2 linked regions of the Bacillus pumilus genome follow. The protein of the gene in region 2 binds, or shares a complex with, the protein of the main gene of each other region. Links are inferred from orthologs where the notes say so. Each region holds a gene or a part of one and is shown on either strand. Other genes may lie near its edges. The genes, in order: groL and metK.

Region 1 (3,168 bases), 2.1 Mb from region 2 along the record:
TGAAGCTCTTGGCACAGTCCGAAGGATGAGCAGAATAATGATTAATCCGACACAGAAGCTGATGATTGTCCATGTACCTGACAATTTAGAGAGCTCTGCTTGTGTCATCGGTGTCTGAATGTAACCTAACCACTTCATAATGAACACATACGGAAACGCAGAAACCTGCACCAATATATACGTTAAGATGATGTACCAATATTGTTTTTTCAAGTAACGAAAACCCCTTTACTAAAAGAACTAGATTTATTGTAACACAAGTCTTCTTTTTCGATGAAAAGGAAAGAATCTGAGTTGAAAAAAGATCATGAAAGCGTAAAAATTTTTAAAGGTTTTTACTTGAAATTACAGAAGACATTCTTTATTATAATAAATGTGTTAGCACTCACTGGTGATGAGTGCTAAAAAAGACTACATATAAAAATTGAGGAGGTTGTTTCTTATGTTAAAGCCATTAGGCGATCGCGTAATCATTGAACTCGTTGAATCTGAGGAAAAAACCGCTAGCGGTATTGTGTTACCGGATTCTGCAAAAGAAAAACCGCAAGAAGGTAAAATTGTTGCAGCAGGTTCAGGTCGTGTACTTGAAAGTGGTGAGCGCGTTGCGTTAGAAGTAAACACAGGCGACCGCATTATCTTCTCAAAATATGCAGGCACTGAAGTGAAATATGAAGGCAAAGAATATTTAATCCTTCGTGAGAGCGACATTTTAGCTGTTATTGGTTAATCACATAAAAAACATTGAGATACATTTTTAAAAAGACTGAGGAGGTTTCGTTATTATGGCAAAAGATATTAAGTTCAGTGAAGAAGCACGTCGCGCGATGTTACGTGGTGTAGATGCACTTGCAGATGCTGTAAAAGTAACTTTAGGACCTAAAGGACGTAACGTGGTTCTTGAGAAAAAATTCGGTTCTCCACTTATCACAAATGATGGTGTAACGATCGCAAAAGAAATCGAATTAGAAGATGCATTTGAAAATATGGGTGCAAAACTTGTGGCTGAAGTTGCAAGCAAAACAAACGACGTAGCTGGTGACGGTACAACGACTGCAACAGTTCTAGCTCAAGCGATGATCCGTGAAGGTCTTAAAAACGTAACAGCTGGTGCAAACCCTGTTGGCGTTCGTAAAGGGATCGAAGAAGCAGTGAAAGTAGCACTTGAAGGCTTGCACGAGATTTCTAAACCAATCGAAGGCAAAGAATCAATTGCTCAAGTTGCGTCTATTTCTGCAGCAGATGAAGAAGTTGGAAGCCTGATCGCTGAAGCAATGGAGCGTGTAGGTAACGACGGCGTGATCACAATCGAAGAATCTAAAGGGTTCACAACTGAGCTTGAAGTGGTTGAAGGAATGCAGTTTGACCGCGGATATGCTTCACCATACATGGTGACGGATTCTGATAAGATGGAAGCGGTTCTTGAAAATCCTTACATCTTAATCACTGATAAAAAAATCACAAACATTCAAGAAATCCTTCCTGTACTTGAGCAAGTTGTACAACAAGGAAAACCATTATTGCTCATTGCTGAAGATGTAGAAGGCGAAGCACTTGCAACACTTGTTGTGAACAAACTTCGTGGAACATTCAACGCAGTGGCAGTAAAAGCACCTGGATTCGGTGATCGTCGTAAAGCAATGCTTGAAGATATCTCTGTTCTAACTGGCGGAGAGTTAATCACAGAAGATCTAGGACTTGACCTAAAATCAACTGAAATCGGTCAGCTTGGCCGCGCTTCTAAAGTCGTTGTGACAAAAGAAAACACAACCATCGTAGAAGGTTCAGGAGATTCTGCTCAAATCTCAGCACGTGTGAACCAAATCCGTGCACAAGTAGAAGAAACAACTTCTGAATTCGATAAAGAAAAATTACAAGAACGTCTTGCAAAACTAGCTGGTGGCGTCGCTGTCATCAAAGTTGGTGCTGCAACTGAAACAGAACTAAAAGAGCGTAAACTACGCATCGAGGATGCACTTAACTCAACTCGTGCAGCAGTTGAAGAAGGTATCGTATCCGGTGGTGGTACAGCACTTGTGAATGTATACAAAAAAGTCGCTTCAATCGAAGCTGATGGTGACGTTCAAACAGGTGTAAACATCGTTCTACGTTCTCTTGAAGAGCCAATCCGCCAAATCGCTCACAACGCAGGTCTTGAAGGATCAGTCATCGTTGAGCGCTTGAAAAACGAAGAAATTGGCGTAGGCTTCAACGCAGCAACAAACGAATGGGTAAACATGATCGAAAAAGGAATCGTTGACCCAACAAAAGTAACTCGCTCTGCACTTCAAAACGCAGCTTCTGTTGCAGCAATGCTTCTAACAACTGAAGCAGTCGTTGCTGACAAACCAGAAGAAGGCGGCTCAGGCGGCGGAATGCCGGATATGGGCGGCATGGGTGGTATGGGTGGAATGATGTAATTAAGGTAAAACCTTGATATATCAACGCCTGAAACGATAATATGCTTTTCTTGTCCACGGATTTACCGGAAACTTGTGGAAAAAGAGCTAACTAAAAGAGAAGGTCTTTCATCAGTTTGCTAACTGTTGGGAGGCCTTTTCTTTCATATTAACAAGTCATTTCAGCATAGATTAGATATTCATCGTAGTAGTCCACCATGTGCTGCAATTGCAAGGACTATAATAGAGAAAGGTTATTTTCGAGGTTTTAAAACACATGTAAGCTGCTATCAATGTTTAAAACAACCTACAGTAAAAGGAGCTTTTAAATCTGAGGAAAATATTTTAGGGAAATTATAGGAATTGATCTTGTAGGGCTAGATGATGTAGGCTCAGAGACAATTGATGGGAATGGCAAAATGTAGAGGTTATAGAGAGATTGAAGGAGAAATTTTCATTTTGTAGAAAGTTCAAGGCTTAGCAAGAAAAGAGTAAACCCTAAAATCGGCTTACTCTTTAATGTTTAATCATCTTATGATTAGCAATCTTCTGCTTTGCTATGATGAAGAGGTGGTGGAATTAACCATCCTTTTTCTTTATTAAGTCTAAGGACTTTTGCTCCAAATGCTGCCTTTTGAGTATGAAACTGTCCAAACATCATAGCAATGTCTTCTCGAATGGATTGCCCCATAATTGTGCTACACGATACTAATCCTGACGCAATGTTCGCCGAAAGACCAGCGGCTATTTCTGGATCTTGAAAACGTGCCCC
Region 2 (3,251 bases):
TTCACAGAATCATAGATCGCATCTCGTACTTCTTCAATTAACTTCTGTTCTTGTGTTTGCTCAGGCTTGAATTGAACTTTCCAGTATGTCTTAAATTCGATCTCCTGTCCTGGGCGTAAAATAAACTTATGACCAGGCTCAACTTTATGCACCTTTTGATCAAGCGTATTTGGCTCAGGAACGAATTGGAACGACATGTACTGCTGCAATGAAGTCTCATCAAATAAAATGTTCTCGTTCACAGCCATCAAGCTTTTGCGCTCAGACGCAAAGTACACTTGCTCATCCATTTGTGTGAAATAAAGCGGTTTGATGCCAAAAGGATCTCTTGCGCCATATAATTGCTGCGCTTCTTTATCCCAAATTAAAAATGCAAACATGCCGCGAAGCTTAGAAGCCGCTTCTTCTTTATAATGACGGTATGTGGCAAGCAGTACTTCCGTATCAGAATCTGTGCTGAACGTATAGCCCTTTTTCACAAGCTCTTCCTTCAGCTCCACATAGTTATAAATTTCCCCGTTAAAAATAATCCAGTACTTTTCATCTTCATAAGAAAGCGGCTGCTTTCCGTGTTCAACATCTATAATACTTAAACGTCTAAATCCAAATCCTACATGCTCATCATGAAAGTAACCCTCATCATCCGGACCACGGTGAACGATGAGACGATTCATTTGTTTAATTAACTCTTCCTGCTCAGTAGTTTCGGACAATGGACGGTGATTAAACACACCAACAAACCCACACATATTATTGCCTCCACGTTATGTTATTTCTTAAAAGTAGACCTATAATTAGACAGTTATTTGTCCGATTTTGTTTCACATTTTTTCGCTTATTGTAGAATTTTTTTTTAATCAAAAGGAAAACCGCTTAAAATAAGCGGTTTTATATGTTGTTATTGTCCTAATGCTTCCTTGCGAAGTGTATCGGCTTTATCCGTTTTTTCCCACGGAAGATCTAAATCATGACGGCCGAAATGTCCGTATGCAGCTGTTTGTTTGTAGATCGGACGACGCAGGTCAAGCATTTTAATAATGCCAGCTGGACGAAGATCGAAGTTCGCACGAACCACTTCAATTAATTTTTCTTCAGAAGCTTTCCCTGTTCCGAAAGTATCAATTGAAATCGATACAGGCTGTGCAACACCAATTGCATAAGCAAGTTGTACTTCACAAGAATCTGCAAGGCCGGCAGCTACAATGTTTTTCGCTACGTAACGAGCAGCGTATGCCGCTGAACGGTCAACCTTTGTTGCGTCCTTCCCAGAGAAAGCACCGCCGCCATGACGAGCGTATCCGCCATACGTATCAACGATGATTTTACGTCCAGTTAAACCAGCATCCCCTTGAGGTCCACCGATCACGAATCGGCCAGTTGGGTTAATAAAGTATTTTGTCTGTTCATCAATCAGTTCACTTGGAACGACAGGGCTGATGACATGCTCTTTTAAGTCGCTTTGAATTTGTTCAAGCGTCACTTCTGGTGCATGCTGCGTTGAAATAACCACTGTATCAATACGAACAGGTTTATTTTGGTCATCATATTCTACTGTTACTTGTGTTTTTCCATCTGGACGTAGATAAGCAAGTGTTTGATCCTTGCGTACTTCAGTTAAACGGAGAGATAATTTATGCGCTAGTGAAATCGGCAGCGGCATCAGTTCTTCGGTTTCGTTGTTGGCAAAACCAAACATCAATCCTTGGTCACCTGCACCAATCGCATCAAGTTCTTCTTCAGTCATTGTGCCTTCACGTGCTTCAAGCGCTTTGTCTACACCTTGCGCAATATCAGCAGACTGTTCATCAATAGATGTGAGCACTGCACATGTTTCCGCATCAAAACCATATTTCGCACGCGTGTAGCCAATTTCCTTAATCGTGTCACGCACCGTCTTTGGAATATCGACATAAGTAGACGTTGTAATTTCTCCGCTTACTAATACGAGACCCGTTGTAACAGAAGTTTCACAGGCAACACGTGCATTTGGATCTTTCTTTAAAATTTCATCCAAAATGCTGTCTGAAATTTGATCACAGATTTTATCCGGATGTCCTTCCGTCACTGATTCTGAAGTAAATAAACGACGATTTTGACTCATAATGGCTATTTCCTCCTGTACAAGACCACATCATCCCAAGATGAGGTCTCCAATATGATACGGAACTCGTTCCCTCTTATATTTGAAAACGTTTCTATTAGAGATGTTATTGGCAATTTGTTCATATGATATCCCAAAAATAAAAAAACCATTTCCTTCATTGCGAGGAAAGGGTCTGAGATCGCATGCCTTTCACTCTTATCGCTCAAGGTGTTCTTGTACCTTGCATCAGGTTAGCACCTTGGTTTCTCAGCATATTCATGCCTTTTCATAAGAAACCGGTTGCTGGGCTTCATCGGGCCTGTCCCTCCACCAACTCGGGATAAGAGTATCCGTTCAATAAGATATCTTATCTTAAATACTTGCATCATGTCAATGCTTCATCAGAATTATCTTCCCTTTTTTTCACCACGTTATTAGCATCACCAAAAAGCATATTTTCATAGCAGAAATGAAAAAACACACACAAAAATATTTAAATAGTATAGACTATTATTACGAATGTGTTATACTAATCGAAACAAAACAAATTCAACGGTAAAGGAAGGGTTTTTTTATGAACTCAGTGGATTTAAAAGAAGATTTGCAGTCATTGCTCTCATTAGAAAATACGCACCAAAATTTATCTGTTCCGAAACTTGTTGAAAAGATTTTGGCACGTGATGAAGGCGTTTTAACATCAACAGGAGCTGTCCGTGCTACAACGGGTGCCTACACAGGACGTTCGCCTAAAGATAAATTTATCGTGAAAGAAGAAAGCTCTGAACATAAAATTGATTGGGGTCAAGTCAACCAGCCGATTTCTAAAGAAGCATTTGACCGTTTATATACAAAGGTTGTGTCATACTTAAAAGAACGTGATGAACTATTCGTCTTTGAAGGATTTGCCGGTGCAGATGAAAGATACCGTATGCCAATTACAGTGGTAAACGAATTTGCATGGCACAATCTCTTTGCAAAGCAGCTATTCATCAGACCTGACGGATCAACACCTTCTTCAAACGAAAAACCGTTCACCATCTTATCTGCACCGCATTTTAAAGCAGATCCTGAAACAGATGGCACAAACTCTGAAACGTTTATTATCGTTTCTTTTGAAAAACGTACCATTCTGATCGGTGGAACAGAGTATGCAGGAGAGATGAAAAAG

The links.
Region 1: the proteins of metK (region 2) and groL are in contact, whole or in part, in a cryo-EM structure (PDB 8P4O), measured with the Escherichia coli proteins. The link is inferred for Bacillus pumilus from one-to-one orthologs.

What each region holds. Positions count from the first base shown.
Region 1 is NZ_LT906438.1:601,766-604,933, forward strand. What follows is about bases 266-3,099. They hold groL (chaperonin GroEL), read left to right. Parts: upstream 266-782; coding sequence 783-2,417; downstream 2,418-3,099. Other genes in these bases: groES (co-chaperone GroES), read left to right, coding at 443-727; CKW02_RS03060 (DUF3231 family protein), read right to left, coding at 2,935-3,099. Outside these bases: CKW02_RS03045 (CPBP family intramembrane glutamic endopeptidase), read right to left, coding at 1-213; more of CKW02_RS03060, read right to left, coding at 3,100-3,168.
Region 2 is NZ_LT906438.1:2,733,719-2,736,969, forward strand. What follows is about bases 1-2,917. They hold metK (methionine adenosyltransferase), read right to left. Parts: upstream 2,102-2,917; coding sequence 899-2,101; downstream 1-898. Other genes in these bases: asnB (asparagine synthase (glutamine-hydrolyzing)), read right to left, coding at 1-749; pckA (phosphoenolpyruvate carboxykinase (ATP)), read left to right, coding at 2,658-2,917. In the rest of the region: more of pckA, read left to right, coding at 2,918-3,251. UniProt on the Escherichia coli protein: Catalyzes the formation of S-adenosylmethionine (AdoMet) from methionine and ATP.